Regions from separate parts of the Frankia casuarinae genome, predicted to be linked through region 1. Evidence: riboswitches for the same ligand, from Rfam matches in the RefSeq annotation. Region 1 holds a riboswitch; each other region holds the start of a gene.

Region 1 (7,000 bases):
CCGGCCAGGCGTCGGAGTCGGTCGGGTGCAGGTAACCGCGTCTCACGGCTGGTGGCCAACGGGCCGGTTGCGGGGCTTCGGCCGGTTCCGGCAGCGACAGCGGTGTCCGCCCGGGGATGGAAGGATCGTCATCCGACGGCCGGGACCTGACAACGGCCACCGCCACCACCCCCGGACGTCATTGCTTTGCGTGACCGCCCAAGCGTCGACGGTAATGCTTCCGGGTGCAACCGGAACCGACCGGATCTCGGCCCGCGCCGGGCGGGATCAGATCAGGTCCGTTCCGGACCAGTCGTTTCAGACCAGGTCATTGATGACGAGCGTCTGGTCCCGCCCGGGACCGACGCCGACCGCCGACACCGGGGCGCCGGAGAACTCCTCCAACGCCCTGATGTAGTCCTTCGCGGCGCCGGGCAGGTCGGCGAACGACCGGACGTCGGAGATGTCCTCGTGCCAGCCGGGCAGGTCGGTGTAGATCGGCTTGGCGTGGTGGAACTCGGTCTGGGTCATGGGCATCTCGTCAACCCGTTCGCCGCCGAGGTCGTAGCCGACGCAGATGGGCACCCGGTCGAAGCCCGACAGGACGTCCAGTTTGGTGAGGAAAAGGTCGGTCAGGCCGTTGACCCGCACCGCGTAGCGGGCGATTACGGCGTCGAACCAGCCGGTGCGCCGCGCCCGGCCGGTCGTCACGCCGAACTCCCCGCCGATGCGGCGCAGCTCCTCTCCGACCTTGTCGTCCAGTTCGGTGGGGAAGGGGCCGGCGCCGACCCGGGTCGTGTAGGCCTTGATGATGCCGATCACCCGACTGATCCTCGTCGGGCCGATGCCGGCGCCGGTGGCCGCGTAGCCGGCGGTCGGGTTCGATGACGTGACGAACGGGTAGGTGCCGTGGTCGACGTCGAGGAGGGTGCCCTGGGAGCCTTCGAGCAGCACGACCTTGCCCGCGCGCAGCGCCCGGTCGAGGATCAGACCGGTGTCGGCGATGTGGGGTTGCAGGCGTTTCGCGTAGTCGGCGTACTCCTCGACCACCTCGTCGAGCTCGATCCGGCGCCGGTTGTAGACCTTGGCCAGGACCTGGTTCTTCTCCCGTAGCACCAGTTCGAGCTTCTTGTGGAAGATGCCCGGGTCGAGGAGATCCTGCACTCTGATGCCCGTACGGGCAACCTTGTCGCCGTAGGTGGGACCGATGCCGCGACCGGTGGTACCGATCCGCGCCTTGCCCAGGTAACGCTCGATGACCCGGTCCAGCGCCCGGTGATGGGGCATGATCAGATGGGCGTTCGCGCTGATCAGGAGCCGGGAGACGTCGATGCCGCGGGCGGTGAGCCCGTCCATCTCGGCCAGCAGCACGCCCGGGTCGATGACGACCCCGTTGCCGATCACGGGAACGCAGTCGGCCCGCAGCATGCCACTGGGAATCAGGTGGAGCGCGTAACTCTCCGCCCCGATGACCACGGTGTGGCCGGCGTTGTTGCCACCCTGGTACCGGACGACGTAATCGACGGCGCCGCCCAGGAGGTCGGTCGCCTTTCCTTTTCCCTCGTCGCCCCACTGGGCACCGATGAGGACAAGAGCAGGCACCGGGCGAGGTTACTAGGGATGGCGGGGTCGTGGGGCCGGCTGCGGCATCCTCGCTGGTCTCCACCACCGACGCGGCCTGATGAACTCACTGTCAGGTGAAGCCGAGCTCACTGGCAGCGACGGAATCGCTGTCGGCCAGGAACGTCCGGCAGCGGGTGGCCTCCTCGGCCTCCCCGATGGCCGCGGCCGCCCGACCGAGAGCGGCGAGCGAACGCAGGAACCCGCGGTTGGGTTCGTGTGACCAGGGGATCGGCCCGTTGCCCTTCCAGCCCGAGCGGCGCAGGGCGTCGAGGCCGCGGTGATAGCCCGTGCGGGCGTAGGCATAGGCCTCGACGGGTCGTCCGCCGGTGAGCGCGAGCTCGGCGAGCGCGGCCCAAGGCACGCTGAACGCGGGCAGCCGGGCGGCGACGGCATCCGGCGGATCACCGGCGACCAGCGCATCGGTCGCGGCCGCGTCGGAGGGCAGGAGCGTCGGCGGCGGACCGGAGAGCAGGTTGGGCTTTCCCGAGGTGGACGGCGTCGTCATGAGTGCATCCTGCCCGACGACCGGCCGCACACGTCATGGAGGTCACCCCGGACGCGCTTGCCCTGCGCGCACGGTGACCGGTCGGTCAGGCCCTGACGCTGACGTTCCACAGATTCTGGCCGACGACCCCGGGTTGACCGTCGCTCACCCGGGTGAGGTACGAGTACAGCGCGGCGATGCCCTGCGACTGCGGTCCGAACTTGCCGTCGACGGTGAGTACGAAGCCCTTCTGACGCATCCTGTCCTGCCAGACGAAGGCGTCCGGGCGAACGTCGTCGCTGAGGGACGCGTCGAGGACCGTGCCCCTGAACGAGCCGTCCCCCATCTCCCGGCGGGCCCGGTCCAGCGTCATGGGGGGTTCCACCGGGGTGATGGCCTGCTGGATGACGTCACCGGAGCCGCCCGGGACACTGGCCGGGCCGTTGTTGGTCAGGCCCATCTTGACCGAGCAGGACGGCCATGGCTGCCAGCCCCGCTGGTTGTAGAGCTTCGCGGCCGCCTCGTCCTGCGTGGCGGGCGATGCCTGGTACGGGCGGCCGGAGTACCCGAGCCCGTGCCAGGTCTGGTCGTCGAACTGGTAGGCACCGGAGAAGCCGTTGCCGGTGTTGACCGCGTAGTTGCCGCCGGACTCGCATTGGCGGAGCTTGGCGAAGTCGTCGGAGGTGGCCGCGCCCGCCGGAGCCGCGGTGACCGCGAGGCCGCTGCCGACGATGGCCGTGACCGCGCCGGTGGTGCGCAGGATGCGACCGGCGGGCGATGGGGCCTGCGGTGCTCGATGTCTGCCGCCACGACGCCCAGAGGGCATGTCAGTCCAATCCCGTCGCCTGCGGGGTGAGCTGTCGGGTGCGGGCTGGGATGGCCCGGCCGGAGGATCCGACCCCGGGTGGGAACCGCTCTCCACCATGGGCCGGGACGCACCGGCTTTACCCCAAGGACGCCGCTTGCGGCGCCCGAAATGTGGGTCCCCCACTCCTGCCCGCTGCGGTCGATGTTCGTTCCGGCCGCTCGTACGGGGGCAGGACTCGGCGTCCGTCCGGGCGGCCTCGCCGACGAGGCGAGTGAGCGGCACTCTAGCGAGAACCGCTCATGGAGCGCAAACCGGGGTGGTCCGGAGTAACCAGTGAGGATCGCGCGAATCGTGCCACTTCCATACAGGTTCCGCAGGTGGCTCGCTGGTCCTGCTGTTCCTCGTCGGCCTTGCCGAAGATCGGCTCTGCCGAAGATCGGCCCTGCCGGAGGCCGGTCAGGGTGCGGTCCTGGTGATGCTGGTGGTGGGTTGTACGGGCCGGCCCGTACGGGCCGTCAACCGGAGATCGTCCGGAGACAGGTCGGGCCAGCCCGTCGTCGAGGTGAGATCCCCTGACCGGTGTCGCCGGGGTGGGATGTCCGGTTCCCGCGGCGGTCGTCCCTCCGCCACGGGGGCGGAGCGAATGGATCAGCTGATGGAGCTGATGGGGCTGATGGGGAGGATCAGCGGAAGGTGGCCCGCCAGGTCGCCGGGCCGACGATGCCGTCGACGGCGAGTCCCTTGGCGGCCTGCAGGGCGCGGGCGACTGCGGCGGAGCGTGGTCCGTAGCGGCCGTCGATCGTGATCGGATAGCCCAGATGGTTGACGCGGGCCTGCCAGGCCCGCACGTCGTCACGTACCTGCCTGGCCAGTGCGGTCGTCAGGTTACGGGTGAATACGGGGGTGCTCATGGAGATGGGGCTGACCGTCAGCTCGCGGCGTTCCGTCGTGCGCGAGGCCTGGCCCGAGGAGCTCGACGAGCCGCCCGCGAGCTGGTCGGCGCCCATCCCGCGGCCACAGGCCGGCCACTGGCCGAAGCCGGACCGTCGGGCGAGCTTGAGCGCGGCCTCGTCCTGGACGGCCGGGGAAGCCTGGTGCGGCAGACCGCCGTAGCCGAGGCTGTGCCAAGTGCTGGCGGAGAACTGGTAAGCGCCGTAGTACGCGTTGCCGGTGTTGGTCGTGTAGTCACCGCCGGACTCGCACTGCCGCAGGCCCGTCCAGGTGGTGGCCGCATCGGCCGGCTGGCTGAGCGCGAAGGTGCCGCCCACCGCCGCCGCGAGTACTGGTGCGACCACGAGGGCCCGGGCCCGGCTGCGGGTACCGGCGCGGCATTGTCGGCCACTGATACGTGCGTCGGACATGTCTTGTGGTCCTTCCCCACGCCTGCGAGGTGAGCTGTCGGATTCGGGCTGGGAACTGCCCGGCCGTGCCAGGGATCCCTGGAGACGGAAGCCGCACCGGAAATACCTTTCCGGGTGGTCGTCGCACATGGCTTCACCCCGAGAGCATCGAATCCTTTCGATACTCGGAGATGGGTCCCCCGTTCCTGCCGCCCGGTTCGAGAAATCGTCGGCCAGGGGCAGGATTCGGCGTGCCGCCCGACGAATGCCCGACGTTGTTGCCGGGCACGGCGAAAACCATAACCACGCCGCCCGGCGAGTCGCCAAGCATTGAATAGGGTGCGTGAAAAAGAGCACACTCGGCGCGCCTGCTTGAGTAGGAACTGGCGGCCTGGTATCGCGCGTGCGCGCCCGCTCATCAACCTGGCGGTACGGCGTGCGGAGGCATTTGTGCTCGGCCGATCACCCTGTTTGCCGATGGTCGACGATGAGCGGAGAGTCCCACATCAGGCCAGATGCGTGACATGTCGACAAAGGCGTGACGGCCCTGCTACGAGATCGACGCGAGTGATCGGCCTGATACTACGCTTCGTCCATTGAAGCCTGTTTTTGTGAGAAAAACAACGGAAATCGGGCGGTAACTTGCGGCGTTGTGATTTTTGCACACGGCGGATTCAATCGGACACCGACTGTGAAAAGCGCCCGTCGGATCACCACAGTGGGCGAAGGGGTTCCCTGGGGGTGGGGCGGTAGGTGAACGGTTACCGAAGGTCCGGTGCGTGTCCGCTCATTTGGCCGAAACCTGCTGGTTGCCGGCGGGGGCGGCGTTACGCGAGGAGCGGGATGCCGCGCCCGCTAAACAGTGGTCCCCCAGCCGTCGGAGCGACCGGGGGACCGCGCGGGCCGGCATAGTACGGGAAATCGGCGGGTCGTGCATCGGACCGGGGCGGGTCGGATGTCCGCCGCGTGCCGGTCGTTCCGTCCGCCGGAAATGATGGAGAGGGTCGGACCGAGGGGTCCGGAGAATGTCCTCGGACGAGCGGCGGCGGTTGCTCGGTTGCCCGTTCGCGGCCGGCGGCTATCTGTCCGCTTGTCCGCCGGCCGGCGGACAAGCGGCCGGTATCCGACGAACCGATCCCGCCAGCCGGCGTGCGCTCCTGGGCCCGACTATGCCCGCCCGAGGCTGGTGCCGGCGGAACGGAGGTCCTCACACGCCTGGGCGACGCGGGCCGCCATGCTGCTCTCCGCGAGCTTTCCGTAGGTACGCGGGTCGTACGCCTTCTTCACGCCGACCTCACCGTCCACCTTGAGAACGCCGTCATAGTTTTTGAACACGTGGTCCACGATGGGGCGGGTGAATGCGTACTGGGTGTCCGTGTCCACGTTCATCTTGACCACCCCGTAGTCGAGGGTCTCGCGGATTTCGGTGAGAGCCGACCCGCTACCGCCGTGAAAGACGAGGTTGAACGGCTTCGCGCCGGCTGGCAGCCCGAGCTTCCTGGCGACGTACTCCTGTCCTTCGTGCAGAATCGTCGGGCGTAGCTTGACGTTTCCGGGCTTGTACACACCGTGCACGTTGCCGAAGGTGGCGGCGAGCAGGTAGCGCCCCTTCGCGCCGGTGCCGAGCACCTCGGCCGTCCGCCACATGTCCTCCGGCGTCGTGTAGAGCTTCTCGTCGATCGCGCCGACGACGCCGTCCTCCTCGCCGCCGACGACCCCGATCTCGACCTCGAGAACGATCTTCGCGGCGGCGGCGTCCGCGAGTAGTTCTTCGGCGATCTTGAGGTTCTCCTCGAGGGGGACCGCCGAGCCGTCCCACATGTGCGACTGGAAGAGCGGCTCGCGTCCCTGGGCCACCCGATTCTTCGAGATCGCGATCAAGGGGCGGATGTAGGTGTCAAGCTTGTCGGCCGGGCAGTGGTCGGTGTGCAGGGCGATGTTGACCGGATACGCCTTCGCGACGTGGTGGGCGAACTCGGCCAGTGCCTCCGCGCCGAGGACCATGTTCTTCACCGTCGAGCCGGACAGGTACTCGGCACCGCCGGTGGACACCTGCACGATGCCGTCACTGCCGGCTTCGGTGAAGCCCCGCAGCGCGGCGTTCAGGGACTGCGACGAGGTCACGTTGATCGCGGGGTAGGCGAAGGACTGGGCCTTCGCCCGGTCGAGCATCTCGGCATATACGTCTGGCGTGGCGATGGGCATCGGTGGGGCTCCTTACGAACCTGTAGGGGCGCCGATCAGCCATGCACCCGCGGTGCAGGGCAGCCGGATCGGGCCGAAGCCCGCCGTGGACTCCTGATGGGCGAAGGGTATGACGCCTTGCCCCGTCCCGGGGTCGGATGCGGCTGACGTCGCCGGCGCGGTGCGGATCCGCGCGATGTGGTCCCCGCCGACTTGGTCGGCGGGTGCCGACCAGGGGCCGGCACACTGGTCGAGTGGACGTCGGCAGCCTGTCCGGGATGACGCTGTACGTCGTCCTCTTCGCGGTCATCTTCGTCGAGAGCGGGATCCTGATCGGGTTCTGGCTTCCGGGTGACACCATTCTCTTCGCGGCCGGGCTGATGGCGGCGGACGCGGCGTCGAACGTGTCCGTCGCGGTCCTCTCGATCGGGGTCGCGGCGGCAGCCACCGTCGGGGCGGCGGCGGGCTACTACACCGGGCATCGTCTCGGCCGGCCGTACCTGGAACGCAGGCACGCCACGGTGCTGGCCCGTACGGAGGAATTCTACCGGCGGTTCGGGCCGATCACCCTGGTCGCGGCCC
Region 2 (7,000 bases), 150 kb from region 1:
CACTCAGCCGCGGGTCGGCGCCGGGCCGAGCGTGCCGCGGGTCGGTCGTGTGCCGCGGGTCGGTTGTGTGCCGCGGGTTGCCGCCCCGGCTCTGGGTGACCCGGTCGCCGGCTGGCGCGGGCGGGGCGGAGGCGTCCATGCCCAGCGGGTCCGCACCGTAGCCGTACTCGGCGTCGCGCCGGCTCCGGCGGTGCGTGTCCGACTCGCGATCAAGGTCGCCCCGCGGATCCGGATATCCACCCGGCGTCCGGCTGTCGCGGCCGGTGGGGTAGCCGCCGCGGTCGGCCCGGTCGTCATGGCCGCGGCTGTAGGGGTCGCGGTCGTAGGGATCGCGGGGATCGCGGGGATCGAGGTCGGGGTAGCCGCCCGGGACGCGCTCCTCGCGGCTGTCGCGGCCGGTGGGGTAGCCGCCGCGGTCGGCCCGGTCGTCATGGCCGCGGCTGTAGGGGTCGCGGTCGTAGGGATCGCGGGGATCATCGCGGGGATCGAGGTCGGGGTAGCCGCCCGGGACGCGCTCCTCGCGGCTGTCGCGGCCGACGGGGTAACCGCCACGGTTCTCCGGCGTGCCCCAGTCCCGGCCGTAGGGATCGCGCCCGTGGTCGATCCGGTCGTCGGGGGCCGGCCGCTCGTCACGCCCGCGTGGGTAGGGGGCACGATCATAGCCACCGGGCGGGCCGTAGGGGTCCTCCTGATAACCGCGGCCCCCCCGGGACTGGTCGGGGTAGCCGTCGCGGCCATACCCGCCATACGCGTCGCCGCCGCGCGGGTCGCCGCCGCGCGGCGGGTCCGTCACCCCGGGCAGGTCGGCTGGCGAACGGCGGATGCCCAACGGGTCGTAGCCATCTGGACCGTCCGCATCCGGGCCGGTCTGCTCGGCTGGCCCACGCCGGCGGTTCCCGTCAGCCGAGCGGCCGGGGGCATCTGCTCCGTAGGGAGCTCGCCCGCCGTCCTCCGGACGGTATTCGTACCTCTCCTGACCACTCATGATCCCAATTCCGCACCGATCGCAGTAGTCGGGTCGTGAGACAGGTGCCCCGTAGGGCATCGTGCCCTCACCTGATCACCGGTTCACCCGGAGGGTCCTCGTCGACCGTGTGTCAAGGACCATCTCATCGATCTCATCGATCTTCTTGACGTTCTTCTTCAACCGAACCGTACCTGTTGTGGCATTGTCGACGTGAACCACCTTCTGTAGGAGGCGGTAGGTGTCTCCGTTGCCGGAGGCGAGCGCCAGCTGAGCGCCGCGTCCGAGCAACAGTGTCGCAGTCGCCTCGTCGTCGGCCCGACGCGCCTCCAGACCCCGTAGCACCGCGGCCGCGAGTTCCGCCTGGTCGGTGTAGTGGGCGACCGGGTCGTTGATCCGGCTCCACTGGGTCTCATCGTCCGTCCAAACCGCTCGGACCAGCGCCTTTGACGTCACCCGGCCGTCGACGACGAGGCTGACCCGCGCCGCCAGCGCCTCGGTTCCCAGCGCGCGGGCGGGCACCTGGACATTCAAATGGTAGTCGCGCGACTCGATTCCCCACGCGCCGGTACGGTACCGGAAGGTACTCGTTCTGGTAGACCTCCGCGGCGAAGGCGCTCATCAGTCCTCCACCCGGGCGGCCACCACCGTGATGTTGTCGTGTCCCCCGGAGTTGATGGCGAAGTCGACGAGGTGGCGGGCGACGTCGATGGCCTCGCAGTGGGGTGGGAGCTGGTTGACGAGCGCGGCCATCACGTCTGGCCGGGACGCGTAGTTCCACAGCCCGTCGCTGCAAACCAGTACCGTGGCCGGCGCCTCGATCGGGAACATCTCGGTGTGCGGCGCGACGTCCTCGACGTCGCCGCCCAGCCAGCGGGTGAGGGTGTGCGCCCGCCGGTGCGTCTCGGCCTCGTTGGCCGGGATGAGCCCCGCGCGCGCGGCCTCGGCCGCCCAGGTGTCGTCGGCGGTCAGCCGCTCGCACCAGCGCGGACCGAGCAGGTAGACCCGGCTGTCGCCGACCCAGCCGACTGTGACCATGCCCGGCCCGTCCGGGGTCGGCGGGGTGACGATGGCCGCGGCGAACGTGCACGACGGCGCCATCCGCCCCTCGGCCGCGCTGAGTTGGGCGATGGTCGCCTGGGCCGCGTCGACGGCGGCGTGCAGCGCGGCCTCGGCGTCCTCCGGGGAGAACCCGCCGACAACCGCGCGGGGCGATGTTCGCGGCTTCTTGTAGTCGGCATACGACGGTTCGAGGATGTCGAGCATCTCCTCGGCCCGGCTGACGCCGCGCGACGGGCGGGTGCCGTGGTGGACGGGGCGCCCCGGGCCGTGGGCACGCACCGCATCCGCGAGGACGGCCATGGCCGCGGCCGCCGCGGCGGCCGAGGCCTGCCCGGAGCCCGGAGTGGTCGATACGCCGTCACACACCACCGCGATCAGCGTGCCGTACACGACGGCCAGGCCCATGGCGTCCTCGTTGGTGGTGTGCCGGACGCCGCGGTCGCACACGCCGGCGAGCTGGCCGAGGTCGACCTCGCTGTGGTCGGCGTCGCCGTGGCCGGGGTGCGGACCCTCCAGCCCGTGACCACAGACCTCGCAGTACCGGTCGTCGGCATACACCGGTGCCGCGCACACCGGGCAGCGACCCAGGTCGTCGTCGAGTTCGAACGGCCCGCTCCCGGTGATCTGGTAGGCGACCGTGGGGGCGTCGTCATGCGGGTTGAGGTCCACCGTCATGCCGCCGGGAGAAATCGGACGCGGCCGGAAACAGCCGGGAGAACGCATGCGGGCGGTGTGCGCAGAGCCATGTGCTGGGTGCCTCCTGCCCCTGACGATCGGGTCGTCGATGCTCGCCGTGGCCGTCTCGGGACACCGACGGCGCGCGCCCGATGATCGACCGAAGTGGTCGCACTCGTCGAGCTGGTCATCACACATTCATGGAGATGTATTCTCCCAGCTTCCCCCACGGCACGTCGAGGGTGTAAATCGCCGTGCCGGCGACCTGATCCGACGCGCCCGCCATCGTCGGCGGGCGACCCTAAAAGAGCGTAAAGGCCGGGGGTGGATGGTGGCAGGGCCCCCGCATCCCGGGGAACCCCGGGCCTGCCGATCGGCGTGGTCACGCGGCCGCCGCTCATGACCCGCACCTCCGCTCGCGTCGTCACGTCGTCTCCCCGGGTCCGCCTGGGCCGCCGGGCCGGGAGGTGGCGCTCAACGTTCTATGCCGGGCATTCTCCAGGAATGTCACCGCCGCGGCGGTGACACCGCCAGGTCGGGGAGCACACCCGCCGAACGCCCGCGACGGCGTGCCGCGCGGCCCGGCAGCCGTGACGAGCGCGGTACCGTAGGCCTCCACTCCGCCGAGCGTGGTGAGACTGGCATCGAGATCGTCGATGTTGATCAGGTGGCTCCCCGCCTTCGCCATGGGGCACCAGCGGTCTTCGGCCCGCGACCACCCGGCGGCGGGTGGAAGAACGATGCGCACCTGACCCTCCTGACGCCGGTGAGGAGCGGCCGGACCACATCAGGTCGGGCCGTGGGCCTGCCGGCCCTCAGGATAGGGCGCCGGGTCCCCGGAAACGGCCATGTCGAGGTATGCCCATGGCAGAGCTCCTCCGCCGAGTTCCCGCCGAGCTCTCGCCGAGCGCGCCCCGACACGCCGGTGTCGTCCGCCGTATACCGTGGTCACATGGTCATTCCCCGGGCGTGTACTGGTCGGTGGTCCTGATGGCCGGCGCCGCTCGCCGGGACAGCGGGATCGCCCGCGGCGGTCAGGGCGGTCGGGCCGCCAAGGCCGGTTCCCACCGCAAGGGGGCCTCCACGGGCAGCGGCGGTCACGGCCGCAAGGCGCTGGAGGGCCGTGGGGCCACTCCGCCCGCGCAGCTGCGCCCCGGCCATCCCGCCCAGCGTCGTGCGGCGGCGGCTGCGGCGGCCCGTTCCGCCTCGGCCGGAGCCGAGCGGGGTCGAGCGGCCGCCGGCCGGCGCGGGGATGGTGGCCGCGCCGTCGCAGCTGCGGCCACCACCGGGCCGAGCGCCGTGGGGGGTTCCGCGGGGGCCGGGCGCCCACGGCGGACCGAGGGCGACGAGCTGGTGGTCGGGCGCAACGCGGTGGTCGAGGCGCTGCGGGCCGGGGTACCGTCGTCGACCCTTTTCATCGCCGGCGGGCTGGACTTCGACGAGCGGCTCGCCGACGCCCGCCGGCTCGCCGGGCGGGCCGGGATCGCCGTGGCCGACGTCGGCCGCACGGATCTCGACCGGATGTGTGGCACCGCTCCGCATCAGGGTCTCGCCCTCGTGGTACCGCCGTTCCGGTATGCCCATCCGGATGATCTCCTCGCCCGCGCGCGCTCGTCCCCTCCGGGTCTGCTGGTGGCGTTGGACGGGGTCACCGATCCTCGCAACCTCGGGGCCGTGGTGCGCTCGGCCGCCGCCTTCGGTGCCCACGGCGTCGTCGTTCCGGAGCGTAGGGCCGCCGGCGTGACCGCCGCGGCCTGGAAGACCTCGGCGGGGGCTGCCGCCCGGCTGCCGGTGGCGCGCGCCACCAACCTCGCCCGCACGCTCGTCTCCTACGCGGCGGGCGGCCAGTTCGTTGTCGGTCTGGCCGCGGACAGTGAAGTGAGCATCGACGAGCTCACGATGGCGACCGACCCCCTCGTCCTGGTGATCGGTTCCGAGGGACGCGGGTTGTCCAGGCTGGTCGAGCAGCGCTGCGACGTGAGGGTCCGGATCCCCATGGCGGGTGCGGTGGAGTCCCTCAACGCGGGGGTGGCCGCCGGGATCACGCTGGCCGAGATCGCCCGCCGCCGTCGGATCGGCTGAGCCTGCCGATCGGTGGGTCCGCCGGGTCTCCGCCGGGCGGGGCCGCGGAAGTTGAGCTGGCCGACGTCGCCGTGACCGGGAAACCGTGACCGGGAAACGTAGCGCGCAGCCCCGTGTCCCGGACGGGACACGGGGCTGCTGACCGCGCGCCGATCAGTACCGGCCGGGCGCGGACGGTGAAGGCTGGCGCGGGAAGTCGGGCAGCTCAGATCTTGTGACCCCAGCACGGCTTCGAGGCGTACCAGGGGCTCGTCCCCTGCTGGGCGTACAGGATGCGGGCGCGCTGCCACTGCTCGGCGACGCTGGCGTGCTGCGGCAGACCCTTGCCGCCGACCCCGTGCCAGGTGCTGGGCAGAAACTGGAACAACCCGCCGGCGCCGATGGAGTTGACCGCGCGGGGGTTCCCCCCGGACTCACAAGGGATCACCTTGGAGAGGAAGTGGTCGGCGTTCGTCGACGCGCTGGCCGGTTGGGACAGCGCGAGGCCACCGCCGATCGAGGCCGCGAGAGTGGTGGCGGCGATCAAGGCCCGGGAACCGAGCCTGATGCGGTTGAGACCACGAGCGAGCGAACGAGCGTTGGACATTGAGTTGCCCTTCCCCACGCCTGCGAGGTGAGCTGTCGGGTTCGGGCTGGGAATGCCCGGCCGCGCATCGCGGCTTCACCCCGAGGACGTCTTTTATCGGCGCCCGGAATTGGTTCCCCCGCTCCTGCCAAAGGTTTGATTCTCGTCGAGCGGGGGCAGGATTCGGCGTGCCGCCCGACGCATGCCATCAGGTGACGGCACGGCAACGAACATAGCTGAGAGTGACCCGGGAAAAACAAGAGTACGTGAGGATGCACACAGTGCACCCCACTTACTTGTCCCGATCTTTTTAATGGTGTTTCGCGCCCGCGTGCGCGCCCGATCCTAGAGGTTGTTCAGTGGGCTGAAAATCCCCAGTTCGTGGCTGGGTCGTCACGCTGACGGTAAACAATACGCGATGCGTGGGGAATCTGTTCCGCCGCGTGGCGATCGAGCCTCCACTACCCGCTGCCGGCAGTCTCTAACCAGGTTCCGAAAAAATCTGTGTCGACGTTCCGGCGGACCCGCACCTATCGCCTGCTTTCCGGACTATACGGCACGAGGGAACCATGTCATATGTCGGATCTAACAGTCCGTGTCGGACACCCGGTCCCGGCGCTGCGCCGTCGGCACGTCGGCACGTGGGCACGTCGGCATGCCGACGTGCCGCCCGCGGGGCGGGTGCGTTCGGGTTGGTCAGCGGTTGTAGGACCAGGCCGAGCCGGTACCCCGGTACTGCTCCACCGGGATCGGTGTGGTTCCGGCCCGCATCCGATCCGTGTAGAGCTGACCGTGCAGGTGATCGATCTCGTGAGCGACGAGCCGCGCCAGCCCCTGCCGATAGACGGTGATGTGCCGGTTGCCATCGATATCGGTGTGTTCGACGTGCAGCTCCAGCGGCCGGGGGACGAGGCCACGGACGTCGAAGAAGCTCAGGCAGCCCTCGTACTGCTCGTCGGTCTCTCGGGAGGTCTCGATGACGCTGGGGTTGAGCAGCGTGAGCGTGTCGCCGCCCGCGGTACGCACGATCGCCGCGGCGCGGTTGATGCCGACCTGCGGCGCGGCGATGCCCAGGCCCTTGCCGAAGGTGTGCAGGGCGGACACCCGTTCGAGGGCGGAGGACAGTTCGGCGACGACCCGGCGCGCGTCTTCGGCCTCGTTGGGCAGAGCGAACGGGCGGGCCGGCTGCCGCAGGATCGCCTCACCCTCCTGCACGATGCCGACGGCCGCCATCTGATCGCTGGGACGTGTTCCGGTCTCCGTGGCCGGATCACGTTCCGGCACGGTGGCCCGGAAGTTCCATTCCAGCCGGTAGCGGGCGTGCAGCGGCGGCTCGGTGGTCGACCAGGTGAAGATCCGCCGGTCGCCGGAGTCGGTGCGGGCGACTGCGGTCCGCAACGGGAAGGCATCGGCGGTCATCGACGTCTCCATGCCCCAGACCACGGGATCCAGCTCGGCCGGAAAGTCCAGCCGCACCGAGAGGAAACTCGTCGGTACCCGCACGGCACGCTGGAACCACGGCCCCCACTTCTCCCTGCTTACCTGGTAGCTGTAGTTGATCCACGCCGATTCGCCGGGATAGAGCGGAAATCGTCCTCGGCTGTTCTCGAAGAGCAGCCAGACCTCCTTGAGCGCGTCCCAGTCGGTCTTGA
Region 3 (7,000 bases), 550 kb from region 1:
ACGGCTCGGCCTGCCCACCCTGTACGGGTATGAGAATCACGCCGGGCGGACGAGGCGGTTGCCCGGCGCGAGCGGCATCCCGCTCGGTACGGTCCGGCTCGGGATCGGTGACGGTGACGGCGGAACGGACGGCATCGTGGATGGCCGGGTCATCGGCACCTACCTGCACGGGCCGGTGCTCGCGCAGAATCCCGCCCTCGCCGATCTCCTGCTGAGCTGGGTCCATGGTCCGCTGCCGCCGTTGGACGCGCCCCGCGAGGTGGAGGTGCTGCGCCAGGCCCGGCGCCGCGCGTTGGCCGTCACCTGACGCGTCCCCTGGCTTTTTTTGGGGGGACAAGTGGGGGGACAAGGCGGACAGGCCCCGGTCTGACCCCGGTCTTGTCGTCATCTGCTGCCAGGTTTGCGGCGTTTCCCGGCCAGCGGTGTGGTTCGGTTGGACCGTGGTGTCGAATCCCCTCGCCGGATGGTGGGGCAAAAACAAGAGAACCGTGCTCATCGTCGGTGTCGTGATCGTGGTCGTCTGGGGCTACCTCGGGACCCGTGACCGCCCGAAGACCCAGCGGGTCAGCCTGCCCGGCGACTACGCGTCGGCGGGCCGCGAGCTGCTCGTCCAGGCCCCGTCCGATCCCGCCAACCCGCTTCCGCTGGTGTTGATCCTGCACGACGACAACGCGGACGCGAAGTCACTTGACCGGCAGAGTGACGCCGGCAAGCTCGCGAACTCCCGCGACTTCGCGGTGGCCTTCCCGGAAGCCGTGGGCGGCACGTGGCGGATCGACGGACCCGAGGGGGCCGACGTGCGCTATCTGCGCGACGTGGTCCGCTTCGTCTCCACGAAACGGACCAAGGTGGATCCGAACCGGGTCTACGTGTGGGGGATCGGCGAGGGTGCCCGGCTGGCCCTGACCGCCGCCTGCGCCCCGGGTAAGCCGGAGTTCGCCGCGGTCGGCGTCGTCGGGCAGTTCGACCCGGAGCCCGGGCCGACCTGCCAGGACCGTGTCCCGGAGGGCCGGGCCCCGGAGGCCTCCTGGGACCGGAAGGTCAGCGAGACCCTGTGGAAGTTCTCGTCTGGTCACCGGCTGGGGGCCTGACCGCGGCGCCCGCGAGCGGGCCGGGCGGTTTCCGCACCGGGCAGAGACCGAGGGCTGAAGTCCGCCGATGCCGCCGGGAGGGGGGTAGCGGCATCGGCGGACCTGGTCGGCCGGGGCCCGAGGCCCGCCGGCCTTCCCGTGCGGATGGGGGGGGAATCCGAGGGAAGGCCGGCGGAATCGGGGGCCTTCCGGCCGGACGGACGTCAGATGGGGGGGAGATCTGACGTCCGTCCCACCGGAAGGAGGGCCCGTCCGGAGAGCTGGAAAGGAACCACATAGGCGGGTTGTCGGGCGGTGACAGGGCCCGCTTGCTGGTCTGTCCGCGGCTTCGCCGGTGGGTGGGAGTCCCGGGTCCGGCTTCCACGGCTTCGGGTCGGCGCCTGGAGAGGGGCTCGGTAGCCGGCCGCTCGTGGACTGGCAGGGCTCGTGTGGTCCGCGCCCCAGCCGCGAAGGCGATCCACCGGAGCCGGGTGAGCCGTTGCGTCGGCATGAGGGCGGTGCGCCGGCTCCGACCGGCCGCTAGAGGATCCGACCGACGTAGTAGGAGGTGGTATAGATCTTCTTGAGCGACACGACGTCGCCGGTGTGCGGCGCCGCCCACATCATGCCGTCGCCCGCGTAGATGCCGACGTGGTAAATGTTCCCGGGTGTCCCGAAGAAGATCAGGTCGCCGGGCTGTTTGTTGTACTGCGACACCCGGGTGGCGGCGGCGAACTGGGCGTCGGTCGTCCGCGGCACGCTCCTGCCGAGCTGCTTGAAGATGTACTGGATGAGGCCGGAGCAGTCGAACGAGCTCGGGCCCTCCGCACCGTAGACGTAGGGCTTGCCGGCCTGCAGGGAGGCCAGGTAGACGGCCTTCTCCCCGAGGGAGCTCGACGGGACCGGAACCGACGCCTGGTCCGCGGCGTCCCCTGTCGTGAGGAGATCCGACCAGGCGGCGTTGCGGACGAGCCGGGGGGTGGGCGCCGGCCGTACGCGCAGGGTGGCGTCGTTCGCCGAGCGGGCGGACTGCAGGGCGTCCGTGCCGTCGAAGACCGCGGTGACATTCGTGGTGGTGAGCACCCGGGCCGTGTAGGAGGCGTAGCCCTGGGCGTTGGTGTAAAGGTGCTTGAAGGTGGCCCACCCGGTGGGGAGCTTCACCTGCACCTTGACCAGCTGGTTCGCCAGCGGTTCGTGGGTCTGCTCGTTGTAGAGCGAGAAGCCGATGTCGATCGGCTGGTCCGCGCTGACGCTCACGTCGGGGTTGGTCACCCGGAGACCGACCTGAACCTTGCCGGCCAGGGGCGGGGCGTCGACACCGCCCGTCGAGCCGAGCAGGGAGGTGGAGCCGTGGGTGCTGACCGCCGCGGCGGCGATGCTGCCCCCCAGGGCGGCCTGGGAGCCGATCTGCGCGGCGAGGGTGATCGGAGCGGTGTTCGGCTGCTCGTCCTTCGCGGCGTCGGCGTTGATGTCGGTGGCGCAGCCGGCGAGAGCCACTCCGGAGACCGCGACGGTCCCGGTGGTCACGGCGGCGAAGGCGCGGGCCCGGGCCCGGCTGCGGGCGGCCGGGGGCGCGGAGGGTGCGCGGTGACGGCCGCGACCGGCGCCTCGCGTTTCTTCGTCGAGCTGCACGCTTTGCGCGGACAACGGTGTATTCCTTCCCGTGCGCCTGCGAAGTGAGCTGTCGGGTTCGGGCTGGGCTGCCCGGCTCTCGCGTGACCTTCACGCGTCGAGCTTCACCCCTAGGTCGACACCGCGGATCGGCGCCGGCCGGTGGAGGTGGGTCCCCCGCTCCTGCCCCTGATGACGACTCGGAGGGGACACCGGGGCCGGGGGCAGGACTCGGCGTTCGGCCCGGTGTTGTCGTGACGTCGGCGTGAGACTAGTCCACTTGGATGGGGTGGGTAAACACTAGTCCTTCCCAACTACAGCGAGTGCGCGTTGAAGTTCCCGTCGCGCGGCGTCGGCGGCCCGCGCGGTCGGCCGGGCTGACCGGGCGGCCCTAAGGCCCTTCGCGCCCCGTTTGTCCTGCTGGTTTTTCGTTGCGTGTGGGGTCCGCGGCGGCGGCCGGTCCGGGTGAGAGGCGGGCGGGCGGGTAGCCCTCCCGCGGCCCGTGGGCGATTTTGACTACTTAAAGTAGTCGACGGGTGAGGCCGGGTGTGCACCCCCCTCAGCGGGACCGGGAGCCGCGGCGGGTGAGGAATCCCGCCGCATCGAGCACTTGGAGCTCGACCGCGAGCTCGTGGACCTCACGGGGCAGCGAGCGGTGGTGCGCCAGCGCCTCGACCGCGGCGCGGGCGTGGTCGGCGAGCTCGTCGAGGGCGTGCTGGCGCTGGCGCATCCGAGCCCGCTCCTCCTGGATGGTCCGGACCGTGTCCTCCTGCCACCGGCGGGTCCGGATGAGATGCTCGCTGGCGTCGGCGGCCTGCCGCTCGGCATCCTCCAGCCGGTTGAGGAGCGCGTCGAGGGCCTCCAGCCGGCCGGCGAGCTCCGCGATGAGATCGCCCCGATCGGGCAGGATGGCCGTTTTACGACTCTTGGGGTCAGGCGAGGTCATGGAGTCCCCCGAGGGGTGGGGGGTCGGCGGGGACCGCGCCGAGCGGCTGGCGCGAGACCCGGTTGCTCCGACACGGTTGGTAACGGTAACCGACGTGGCGGGCCAGGGGTAACCCATCGTACGGATACGTCGCGTCAGCCAACTTATAGTAAAAAGGGACTATGGATCTGCCGTCATTGTCGTGGTCTATGCGCGCATAGCATGCAGGTCGGTGTCAGAGCCAGCCGTTGCGCTTGAACGCACGGTAGAGAAACAGACAGATCGTCGTAATGACGGCCAGGACGGCCGGGTAGCCCCACGTCTGACGAAGCTCCGGCATGTGGTCGAAGTTCATGCCGTAGATCCCGGCGACGGCGGTCGGGACGGCGCCGATCGCCACCCAGGCACTGATCCGTCGCATGTCCTCGTTCTGCGCGATCGTCACCTGCGTCAGCGTCGCCTGGAGCACGGAGGAAAGCAGCTCGTCGAAGTGAGCTATTCGCTCGCTGACCTGCTCGAGGTGGTCGGCGACGTCCCGGAAGTAACGGCGCATCGCCACGTCGACCATCGTGGGGGCGTCCATGGTGAGGGTACGCAACGGGCCCGCGAGCGGCAGCACCGCGTGCTTGAGCTCCAGAAGCTCGCGTTTCATCTGGTAGGCGCTTTCCGTCGACGGCTTCTGATCCCGATGGAAGACGCCCGTCTCGATCTGGTCGACGTCGGCCTGGATGCTTTCCACGGTGCGGACGTAGTCGTCCACAATGCTGTCGCAGATGGCGTGCAGCACGGCCGTCGGGCCGTGCCGGAGCATCTCCGGGTTGGCCTCCAGCCGGCCGCGCAGCTTCGTCATCTCCCCGTGCCTGCCGTGCCGCACGGTCACGACGAAGTCCTCGCCGAGGAAGATCATGATTTCGCCGGTGGTGACTACCTCGGAGGTGCCCGTTACCTGGGTGTGCTCCACGTAACTGGTCGTCTTGAGCACCATGAACAGGTGGTTCTCGTATTGCTCGAGCTTGGGGCGCTGGTGGCCGGTGACCGCGTCCTCCACCGCGAGCTTGTCCAGCCTGTACTCCTCGGCGATCGCGGTGAGCTGCTCGTAGCTCGGCTCGAACAGGCCGAGCCAGGCGAACCCGTTGCGTTCGGACCGCGCCAACCGCAGCGCGTCGGCCTGGTCGATGTCCATGGTGACCCGCCGGCCATGGCTGTACACGCCGCAGGCCATGACGCGCCCGTCCGGTGTCCGCGGTAGCTCGGAGCGGGGCGCCCCGCGTCGTTTGCGACCCACCCGGACCAGGGAGACCGGACGGGTCAGCGCGCCGGCGAGCTTATGGGCGTTGGCCGACGCCTGCTCCAGGGCGTCCCCCAGCACCTCCCGAACGGGATGCTGGCTGCCGTGGTCGCCGCCGTCCGGGCGCGCGCCATCAACGTCGCGTCCCCGGGTCTCGCGTACCGTCTCGTCGCGTACCCTTTCGCCCGGCACCGCGTCGTCCCGCATCACTGCCTTCTTCCCTGCCGCCGATCCATGTCCAGGTCCACCTGTCGGCATCTCCCACGCCCTTCCCCGCTGGTGAACCTTCATGGTGACAAGTCGGTGCCGGCCGTCCGGAGGCGATCCGGGCTTCACCGTGGACGCGGATGCCTGGCAACTGTGCCGGCGTGGTGTGGCACGAAGGGTGAGATACACGTCCGGCGCATGGGATACGTCACAGGGAGGATCGAGTGATCGGGATCGAGGTACGCACGCTTCGGGTGTTCGCCGACGAGACGGGCGCCGGCGGCAGCCTGCTCGCCGTGGTGCTGGATGCCGCGAAGCTGCTGCCCGACGCGCGGGAGCGGTCCGTCGTCGCGCGCCGACTGGGCTGCCCCGCCACGGTCTTCGTCGACGACCCGGAGTTGGCGGAGCTGGCCACCTTTACGCCCACCGGGGAGCTGCCCATGGCGGGGCACGCCTTGGTGGGGTCGGCCTGGCTGTTGGGTCGGCTGCTCGGTGGCCATCCGGAGATCCTCCGCCCGGCCGGCGGCGAGGCGGTCAGCTGGCAGGAGCAGGGCCGGGTCTGGGTCCGCGGCGCCCTGGCCGCCGTGCCCTGCTGGTGGCATGAGATGCTCGCGGACCCGGGCCAGGTCGACGCGCTCGACCTGCCCCGTCCACCCGCCGAGGACCTGACCCAGCTCTGGGCGTGGGAGGATGAGCCGGGCGGGGTCGTGCGGGCCCGGGCCTTCGCCAGCAGGCACGGCGTCACCGAGGACGAGGCCTGCGGGTCGGCTTCCATGCGACTGGCCGCGATGCTCGGGCGGCGGCTCACCATCCGGCACGGCGCCGGTTCGATTGTGCTCGCGCAGCCGGGTCCGCCCGGCCACGCCGATGTCGGCGGCCTGGTGGTCGAGGACGAGACGAGGTTCCTCGCCGATCTCGACGAGTTCCTCGCCCGGTGACGGTGCCGTTCGGCGCGGCCACGGCCGGACACCACGGGGACCAAGCCTGAGAGTGTAGGTGCCGAGCGAGGCGACTGGCACCCTTTGTGGGTACCGGGTTACGGCTGCGTGGTGGCTGCCGAGATGCGGACCGGGTCGGATAGGCGTAGCTTTGGATCCCGGTAGCTCTCCGCTGGGTATCCGCCCATGGGCTGCGAGGTGGTCATGGCCGAGACGTTGGTGACCTTGGTGGAGGCCGCGCATCAGGATGCCGTCCGTCTGATCGAGCTCTCGCGCGACGTCGGTGCCCACGGTGACGTGGATGGTCCGTCGACCGACCCGCGGCAGGCGCTGCGCGCCAGCGACGCGGCCGTGGCCGCCGTCTCCGCGCACCTGAGCGCGATGGAGTCGGTGGTCTACCCGGAGATGGCCCGCCGGGTCGTGGGCGGCCGGGCGCGGGTGGCGGACCTGGGCCGCTTGGCGCGGCGCTGCTCCTCGGTGATGCGCGGCATTGAACAGTACGTCCAGGGGGACCTCAACCGGCCCGCGGAGCCGGTCGCGAACCTGCGCCGGGATCTGGCCGCGTTGATGGTCGAACATGCGACGCTGGAGGACGAACTTCTGCGTGAGCTGATGGCCGAGCTGTCCGACGACGAGCGCCGGGATCTCCTCGACCGCTTCTCCGACGCGATGCGCCACGCTCCGACCCGACCGCATCCGCACCTTCTGCACAGCAGGCTGTTCGGTGGAAGCCTGGCGGCCCGCCTGACGGGCTACTGGGATCACCTGCTCGACGTGATGGACGCCCGGGAGGTGCCCGGCGCGCCGAGGCGGGCCCCGGTGCCCGCCGGGCTGTGGGGCTGGTACCTGCTGGGCCGTCCCACGGCGCCGGCTGCGGGTGAGACCCCGTCAGGGAAGGAAGGCGCGCAGGGCGACACCACCGCTGGTAGCCACAACGTCACTGGTGGCCACATCGCCGCTC
Region 4 (7,000 bases), 1.7 Mb from region 1:
GCCATGATGGAGTCGGCGAACATGCGGCTGATGATGGACTGCGCGGCCGTCACCAGGACCTGCGCCGACATGATGTGCCGGATGTCGCCGATGCACGGGGAAATGTGCGCGATGTGCGCGCGGATCTGCGTGATGTGCGCTGAGATGTGCGAGAGGATGCCGCAGGATCAGCAGCTCGCCAAGCTCGCCGGCGCATGCCGGTCCTGCGCGGAGAGCTGCAACACGATGGTGGGCGCCGCCGCCTGAGCCGCGTCCGGCCCGACGGCGCCGGGGCGCAGCCGGCGGTCACCCGACTCCGCCCCGGCGTCCGGCTGTGCGGCGGCGCGTGGCACATGATGCGCGGCACATGATGCGCGGCACATGATGCGCGGCCTCGGTCACGACCGGTGGCTACGGTTACGTATCCTCGGGCGGACATGGGGTGAAACACCTGAGTAACAATATTGACCATGTTGACAGGTAGCCGTCGGATAGGCAAAATATGGTCATGTTCTCCTCGGTGGGTCGGATGACCCCCCTGGTCGTCCGTGGCCACATTGACTTCCTGCGAGCGGCCTCGTCCGGTTGTCCGACCCGGCCGCTTCACGTGCTTTACTAGCCTCCTCGGATTTCCCTCGCTCTCGGTGTTCTCCCTGGCGTTCTCCTGATTCACGGTCACTCGATAGGTCTGTCCGTAGATCGTCATCGCCTGCGTGGACGCCAGCCGCCTCGGTATCGATGTCCGGTCAGTACCGGGTACATCTCTGGACGGTTTCCGATCGGAGCATGCTGTGTCGTCCATGGTTTCGTCGTCATACTTTCATCCGCGCCCCCGTGGATATGTGGGGGGGCCGGGAACCCGTTACTGGCCCAGTGGTGATCCCACCCACTCGAGAAGAGCCAGTGTGGTCCTTCTTCCCGGTCGTGGAGAATCCGCCGAACATTTCGAGGGCCTAGCTTTCCGGCTCGCGCTCGACGGCTATCAGGTGACGTTTCTCGACCATGGGAGAGACACCGTCCTCGCCCTTGGTGAGGCGCGTGCCCCCGATGGTCCGTTCGTCCTGCTGGGTTCGGACAGCGGGGCCCTGCGGGCGTTGGTCGGCGCCGGTTCGCCAGCGGTCCGGCCGGATGCCCTCGTGTTGCTCGACCTGCCGCTGGTGTACCGGAAGATCGCGGGCGAGGATCCGGGACAACCGATCCCACGGTCGCTTCCCGACCTGCCGATCCTGTTGCTCCATGCCGAGCGCGACGAGGTCAGCCCGCTTGCGCTGGCGCGCATGATGACGCGGACCGCGCGCCGGGCCCGGCTGGCGTCGCTGCCCGGGGGGCATGGCGTGCTCGCCGGCCCCGGCCGGCGTGCGGTCGGCGCGCACATCCTGCTGTTCCTCGAGAACCTCCGTGTCCCGCGGCTGGCCCCACGGCAACGGCAGCGGGACCGGTCGGTCGACTGATCTCGCCCGGTGCCGGGCGCGCCCGCGTGCCGGTCCGATCGGGGTGTGCCTTCGCGGGAGGCCCAACCGCTCAGCAGGTGTTTCCTCGGCGGGTGCCGGCGCGAATCACGCGAATCCGCGGGTCAGTCGTCCGTCCCGTACCGCATCGTCCGTTTTCCAACGGCGCAGGCTTCGAGCCGCAGGCTCGAAGCCTGCGCCGTTCGCGTTTGCGTACCCGTCCGCACGCCACCCGACCCCCGGGCCAGGCTTCCCGCTTGCCGTGGTTGCCGTGGTTGCCGTGGTTGCCGTGGTTGCCGGGGTTGGGTTGCCGGACGGCCGGGCGGTCCCGGTGACTACCGGACCTCGTGGCCACCGGTCCCCGTCTCGACAGACCGGCCATATCGCCAAGATCCGGTCGTGACGGGTGATCTGCGTCGCTACCGGTAGCTGCTATTGATGTCCGAGAGTTGCGGCATCGCAGCGTTATGCACGCATCGTGACCAACATGCGCCCAGATTCGGCACAACTCGTACTTGTCACTACGGTCTGTAGTTCGCTACGGTTGCGGGGTATCAACAGCTCCGGGCCGACGCCGAGTTCTGTCCACGGTCCGCAGCTCCCTCCGAGAGATCTTGGGCAGAAGCGGGGGAACCACGTTCCTCCGGGTGGCTCGTTGCGGGCCACCCTTGGGGTTAAGCCGTTACGCGCACGCCGCGGAAACGGCCGGGCTTCCCGGCCCGAACCCGACAGCTAACCTCGCAGGCGTACGGGAAGGACTCGACGTTGCCTGTGTTTCAGGAACGCTCGGCTCCGGTCTTCTGGACCGTGACGCCGTTCGGCGCGACCCGCGGTGCGTCCCCGCCATACGGGGCGCCGTTCTCGCCCTGACGTCTTCGCGAGAACGTGCCATCCGGTCGGTGCCCGTACCGGCCGATCGCGCTGACGCGCCATACCACCAGCTCGGCTGAAAGCCACCCGGCCTCGTCGTCTGTGGTCGGCTGACCCCTGCCGTCCACCGGGCCCGCCAGGCCTGGAACGGAATGACCACGGCCGCCTGCCGTGCTGTTCAGCCCATCGACCCCGGGATCCCCAGGGCGCGTCGATCGGTCGTCCCCGGTCGTCCCCGGACGGCCTCTCGGCGCACCGGCAGACCGGCACTGGGTGCTGCCCTTCTCCAGCGCGGTCGTCTCCGCTCGCCCTCCTTCGAGCGGCATCCCTCCCCTCGATCACCCGTCTGTGTTCGACGACACCGAAATGAGATGTCAAAGAAATGGCCAAGGGAAAGCATCGGAAACGTTCCACCCGGACCCGGGGCGCCGTTGTCGCCGCCGTCGGTGTGATCGGCGCCGGCGCCGGCATGTTCGCCACCGCGAGCCCGGCCAGGGCCGCCACCACGGTCCCCGATGTGACGATCGCCAGCGCGGCCGCGAACGCGGGACTGCCCGGCTGCCGCGGCGTTCCGCTGGCCACCTGGGTCGCGGTGGCTCTTGCGGAGTCCGGCGGCAACCCCTACGCCCACGCCACCTACGGCGAGGACTCGCGCGGCCTGTGGCAGATCAACATGCGGGCCCACGCCGGCTGGGTGGGTAACCGCAACCTCTACGACCCGGCCGTCAACGCCTGGGCGGCGAAGAAGGTCTGTGAAGGCCAGGGCATCACCGCCTGGAGCGCCTACACCAACGGCCTGCACTACCGCTACCTGGCCCGGGGACAGGCGGCGGCGGCGGCCGTCTCGCGCGGCGTGCGGTTCACGAACATCTCCTACTCCTCGCTGGCTGCCCCGGTGCGTGCGGCCGTGGTGGCACCCGCGGCCCGCTACCCGTCGCTGGCCGTCGGCCTCGGGTTCCGCCTCGACGTCCACCAGATCCAGAAGAGGCTCGCCAGCCTTGGCTACCCGATCAGCGTGGATGGGAAGTTCGGGTACCAGACCAACCACATGGTCAAGGACTTCCAGCTGAAGCACGGTCTGGTGGTTGACGGGATCGTCGGACCGCAGACGCGGGCGAAGCTCGGGATCTGACTCTGATCGAGGCCCGCCGACCGGGCTCCGCTGCCGCCGGCCGGTGTTCCCGACCCGCCCGAGGGCGCTGCTCGATATCCGCACGCACCGGATGACTACCCGGGGTGAGGTGGGGGTATTCAGCCACCGGGCCAGCACCCGGCCGGGAGCACCGGGTCGGGAGACGGCATCGGCCCGGGCGGGACCAGCCGGCCCGCACGGGACCAGCCGGCCCGCACGGGAAAACCGAAACGGGGGCCCGATCGATGAGAGCCACGATGCTCGACGACTACCTACCTGAGGCGAGTCCGAACGCATCCTCCGTGACCGGGGCCGGTCTCCTGTTCGCGGTCCTGGGGCCGCTGGAGGTGCGGCGATCCTCGGGCGAGCAGGTCCGCATCGACCAGCGCAAGAAGCGCATACTGCTGCTGACCCTGCTGCTGCACGCCGGCCAGTGGGTGAGTGTGGACGGGATGCGGCTCGCGCTCTGGCAGGATGCCCCGCCGCGCTCCGCCGGGGGCAACATCAAGACTTATCTCTCGGAGCTGCGGCACACCCTCCGGCCGCCCCTGGACACGTCCGGAGCCGGGGGGAACGGCCCCGGGCGCATCGAGAGCCGGCCGGGGGAGTACCGCCTGGTCGTCGCGTCCGGTGAGATCGACGCTAAGCGGTTCGAATCGGCCGCCGAGCAGGGCCGCGCCGCCGTGCGCGCCGGCTCGCCGGAACGCGCCGCCGGGTTTTTCGAAGGCGCCCTCGCGCTGTGGCGGGGGGACGCCTTCGACGAGCTCCCGGCGGAGATCGCGGGCGCGGAGGTCCTCCGGCTGGAGGAGGCTCGCTGGGCGGTGTGCGAGGACCTGATCGACGCCCGCCTGGCCCTCGGCGAGTACGACCGGGTGCTGCCGACCCTGCGGGCGCTCACGGTCGAACATCCGACCCGGGAACGTCTCTGGGCCCAGCTGATCCTTGCGTTGGAACACACCGGCCGGCGGGCCGAGGCACTGGCCGAGTACCAGACGGTCTACCGGCGGCTGGTGACCGAACTCGGGATCGAGCCCGGTGTCGAACTGCGGCGTGCCCATCAGCATGTACTGAATCCGGACTCGTGGGTCACCTGATGCCACGGCCGTGCCGGCCGAGTCGTGCGCCGGAAGTCAGCTGAACCGCCAGTGAACCCGGCGGGGGAATTTCAACCATACGGGCTGGACCAGCCGGCCGGCGCCCGGGCCACGCGCGCGGCGCCGCCGTGTATCACCACCGGGGCGCACGCCACCGGGGCGAGGGCGCGCGGAAACCGCTGAGGAGAAGACGATGAAGGCTATCTACCTCCCCCCGCGACTGGAAGATGCCGGCAGCTTCGCCGCAGTGACGAACGGCCGCTGGGGCTGGGGGCGTGACTACTCCTGGCGGCGTTTTGCGTGACGGCGGCCGGGGTGGCGGTGGTCCCGATTCCGTCCTGCTGGTTTCTGGTGCTGGCCGACCGTGATCCCGTCGTGCGTCCGCCGGGGGCTCGTCGCATGCTGCGGTATGCCTCCGGGCGGCCGTGGATCGTCGGCAACTGGCCGGACGATGCCATGGTCAGTGCCGTCGCCGGGCGCTCGCGGCTGGCCCTGATCGGGTGTGCCGCGACCAACGCGCGACAGCTCCTGCGGCTGCTTCTCTCGGCCCGTGACGTGCACGCTCTCGACCTCGCGCGCGCCGTGGCCGGCGACTACCACGTGATCGCCGAAATCGACAGCCACCGTCGCGTCCAGGGCAGCCCGACGGGAACCCGGCGGGTCTTCACCGCCCGGTTGGGCAGCCACCTGGTCGCCGCCGACCGCGCCGACGTGCTTGCCCGGCTCACGGGCGCCCCGCTGAACCGGACGGCGCTGGCTTTGTCGCTGCTCGACCCGTCACCGCCCCATCCGCTCGATGACCTGGTGCTCTGGGAGTCGATCGACGCGCTGCCCCCGGATCACTACCTTCTCGTCGGCCCTGACGAGAAGGCCACCGTCCTGCGGTGGTGGCGTCGACCGGCACCGGTGCGGTCCCGCACGGAGGGGGCGCCGACCCTGCGGGCGGCTCTCGCCGAGGCCGTGGCGGCGCGGGTCGCCGGCGGCGGGACAGTGAGCTGTGATCTGTCGGGCGGACTGAGCTCCACCTCGGTGTGCTGCCTGGCCGCGCGCGGCCCCGCCGACGTGGTCGCGCTCACCGGGATCGCCCCCGATCCCGGTGACGACGACGCCGCGCGGGCCGCGGCCACGCTCCCTGGCGTCACGCGCGAGATCCTGCCCGCCGCCGGGCTTCCCCTCGTTTACGACGGCATCGCCGACGCCGACGAACCGCTCGACCGGCCGTTCGTCGGCATCGGCGACCGGGCGAAGCTGCGCGCGGGTCTTGACCGGGTCGCGCTGTACGGGCCGCGGGTGCACCTCACCGGGTTCGGTGGTGACGAGGTCGCCTACGGCTGTCCCGCCTACCTCCCCCGGTTGTTGCGCCGCCGGCCCCGGCGGGCGCTGCACGACCTGCGCGGACACCGAGCGCAGGAGGGCTGGCCGTGGATGGCGTGCCTGCGAATGATGCGCCCGCGCGGCTACCGGGACTGCCTCGCCGACATGGCCGATGCGCTCGACCAGGCCCGCCGTGCCACGGTCGGCCACGCGCGCCGTCCGGCCGGTTCCGGCCGATCCCACCCGGGCGTCCTGGCCTCGCTCGACTGGGCCTTTCCGCCTGTGGTCCCGGGTTGGCTCACGCCGACGGCCCTCGACTTGCTGGCCGGAGCGTTCGCGGAGGCCGTCCGGCGCGCCCGGCCGCTGGCCGAGACCCGGGACGGCCACGCCGATCTCTTCGCCATCCGCGCTGGCGCGGCGGTGTTCCGGTTGTTCGACCAGCTCGCCGATCCGGTCGGCCCGCCGCTCGCCGCACCCTTCCTCGACGAGCGGGTGGTCCGGGCGGTGCTGGCGGTGCGGCCCGAAGAGCGCACCGGTCCGTGGGAGTACAAACCGCTACTGCAGGAGGCCATGCGCCGGCTGGTGCCGCAGGAATGCCTGCGCCGCGAGACCAAGGCGGATACCGCCGCCGAGGAGGATCAGGGCCTGCGCACCAGCCAGGACGTCCTGGTGAAGCTGTGCGATGACAGCCCGTTGGCCGATCTCGGCCTGATCGAGTCGGACGCGCTGCGCCAGGCGTGCCGATCTTCGTCCGTACCTGGTCATCGCCACCAGGCGCTGCGACCGACGTTCGCGGCGGACGCGTGGCTGCGGGTGCTCGCGAGCCGGCGGGGCCCTGACTGAGCTACCGGAGGAGTGAGTGATCATGGTGACGCTGCGGCCTGACGTGGTGCGGGCGCCGACCCAGTACGGAGCGGTGCTCCTCCATATCGACAACGGCCGATACTGGACCCTCAACCCCTCGGGTGACCTGGTGCTGCGGATCCTGCTCGACGGCGGTGACACGGCAGCCGCCGTCCGCGGGCTGTGTGAGACCAGCGAGGTTGACCCGGAGACGGCGCGCCGCGACGTGGAGGGTCTGCTCGCCCAACTCGCGGACGTGGGCCTCATCGAGGCCGAGCCCGAGTCCCGATGGTCACCCGAGACCGAGGCGGTCTGCGATC

Evidence for each region. Region 1 has a riboswitch for cyclic di-AMP ahead of FRANCCI3_RS22090 (transglycosylase family protein). Riboswitches for the same ligand answer to the same signal wherever they lie in the genome.
Region 2: it holds a riboswitch for cyclic di-AMP, as region 1 does, so the genes downstream of both, FRANCCI3_RS21465 (transglycosylase family protein) here and FRANCCI3_RS22090 (transglycosylase family protein) in region 1, are expected to answer to the same signal.
Region 3: it holds a riboswitch for cyclic di-AMP, as region 1 does, so the genes downstream of both, FRANCCI3_RS01435 (C40 family peptidase) here and FRANCCI3_RS22090 (transglycosylase family protein) in region 1, are expected to answer to the same signal.
Region 4: it holds a riboswitch for cyclic di-AMP, as region 1 does, so the genes downstream of both, FRANCCI3_RS15020 (peptidoglycan-binding protein) here and FRANCCI3_RS22090 (transglycosylase family protein) in region 1, are expected to answer to the same signal.

Annotation. Positions count from the first base shown of each region.
Region 1 covers NC_007777.1:5,211,416-5,218,415, reverse strand. Annotated here, with positions in the region: gene FRANCCI3_RS22110 (hypothetical protein) at 1-118, opposite strand, end outside; gene FRANCCI3_RS22105 (adenylosuccinate synthase) at 298-1,581, opposite strand; gene FRANCCI3_RS22100 (DUF3151 domain-containing protein) at 1,673-2,107, opposite strand; gene FRANCCI3_RS22095 (transglycosylase family protein) at 2,193-2,912, opposite strand; cyclic di-AMP (ydaO/yuaA leader) riboswitch at 2,915-3,104, opposite strand; gene FRANCCI3_RS22090 (transglycosylase family protein) at 3,578-4,255, opposite strand; cyclic di-AMP (ydaO/yuaA leader) riboswitch at 4,262-4,496, opposite strand; gene fbaA (class II fructose-bisphosphate aldolase) at 5,402-6,439, opposite strand; gene FRANCCI3_RS22080 (DedA family protein) at 6,673-7,000, shown strand, end outside.
Region 2 covers NC_007777.1:5,065,981-5,072,980, reverse strand. Annotated here, with positions in the region: gene FRANCCI3_RS21490 (FHA domain-containing protein) at 1-985, opposite strand, end outside; partial or broken gene FRANCCI3_RS21485 (hypothetical protein) at 1,061-1,540, opposite strand; gene FRANCCI3_RS21480 (PP2C family protein-serine/threonine phosphatase) at 1,586-2,701, opposite strand; gene FRANCCI3_RS21475 (hypothetical protein) at 3,126-3,449, opposite strand; gene rlmB (23S rRNA (guanosine(2251)-2'-O)-methyltransferase RlmB) at 3,692-4,783, shown strand; gene FRANCCI3_RS21465 (transglycosylase family protein) at 4,989-5,369, opposite strand; cyclic di-AMP (ydaO/yuaA leader) riboswitch at 5,372-5,547, opposite strand; gene FRANCCI3_RS21460 (peptide deformylase) at 6,045-7,000, opposite strand, start outside.
Region 3 covers NC_007777.1:328,770-335,769, forward strand. Annotated here, with positions in the region: gene FRANCCI3_RS01425 (type 1 glutamine amidotransferase) at 1-307, shown strand, start outside; gene FRANCCI3_RS01430 (PHB depolymerase family esterase) at 423-1,091, shown strand; gene FRANCCI3_RS01435 (C40 family peptidase) at 1,611-2,717, opposite strand; cyclic di-AMP (ydaO/yuaA leader) riboswitch at 2,723-2,889, opposite strand; gene FRANCCI3_RS01440 (hypothetical protein) at 3,241-3,627, opposite strand; gene corA (magnesium/cobalt transporter CorA) at 3,842-5,101, opposite strand; gene FRANCCI3_RS01450 (PhzF family phenazine biosynthesis protein) at 5,326-6,039, shown strand; gene FRANCCI3_RS01455 (hemerythrin domain-containing protein) at 6,244-7,000, shown strand, end outside.
Region 4 covers NC_007777.1:3,535,571-3,542,570, reverse strand. Annotated here, with positions in the region: gene FRANCCI3_RS15035 (four-helix bundle copper-binding protein) at 1-246, shown strand, start outside; gene FRANCCI3_RS15030 (alpha/beta hydrolase) at 885-1,430, shown strand; cyclic di-AMP (ydaO/yuaA leader) riboswitch at 1,990-2,188, shown strand; gene FRANCCI3_RS15020 (peptidoglycan-binding protein) at 2,680-3,429, shown strand; gene FRANCCI3_RS15015 (AfsR/SARP family transcriptional regulator) at 3,687-4,523, shown strand; gene FRANCCI3_RS28215 (lasso RiPP family leader peptide-containing protein) at 4,717-4,827, shown strand; gene FRANCCI3_RS15010 (asparagine synthase-related protein) at 4,824-6,680, shown strand; gene FRANCCI3_RS15005 (lasso peptide biosynthesis PqqD family chaperone) at 6,703-7,000, shown strand, end outside.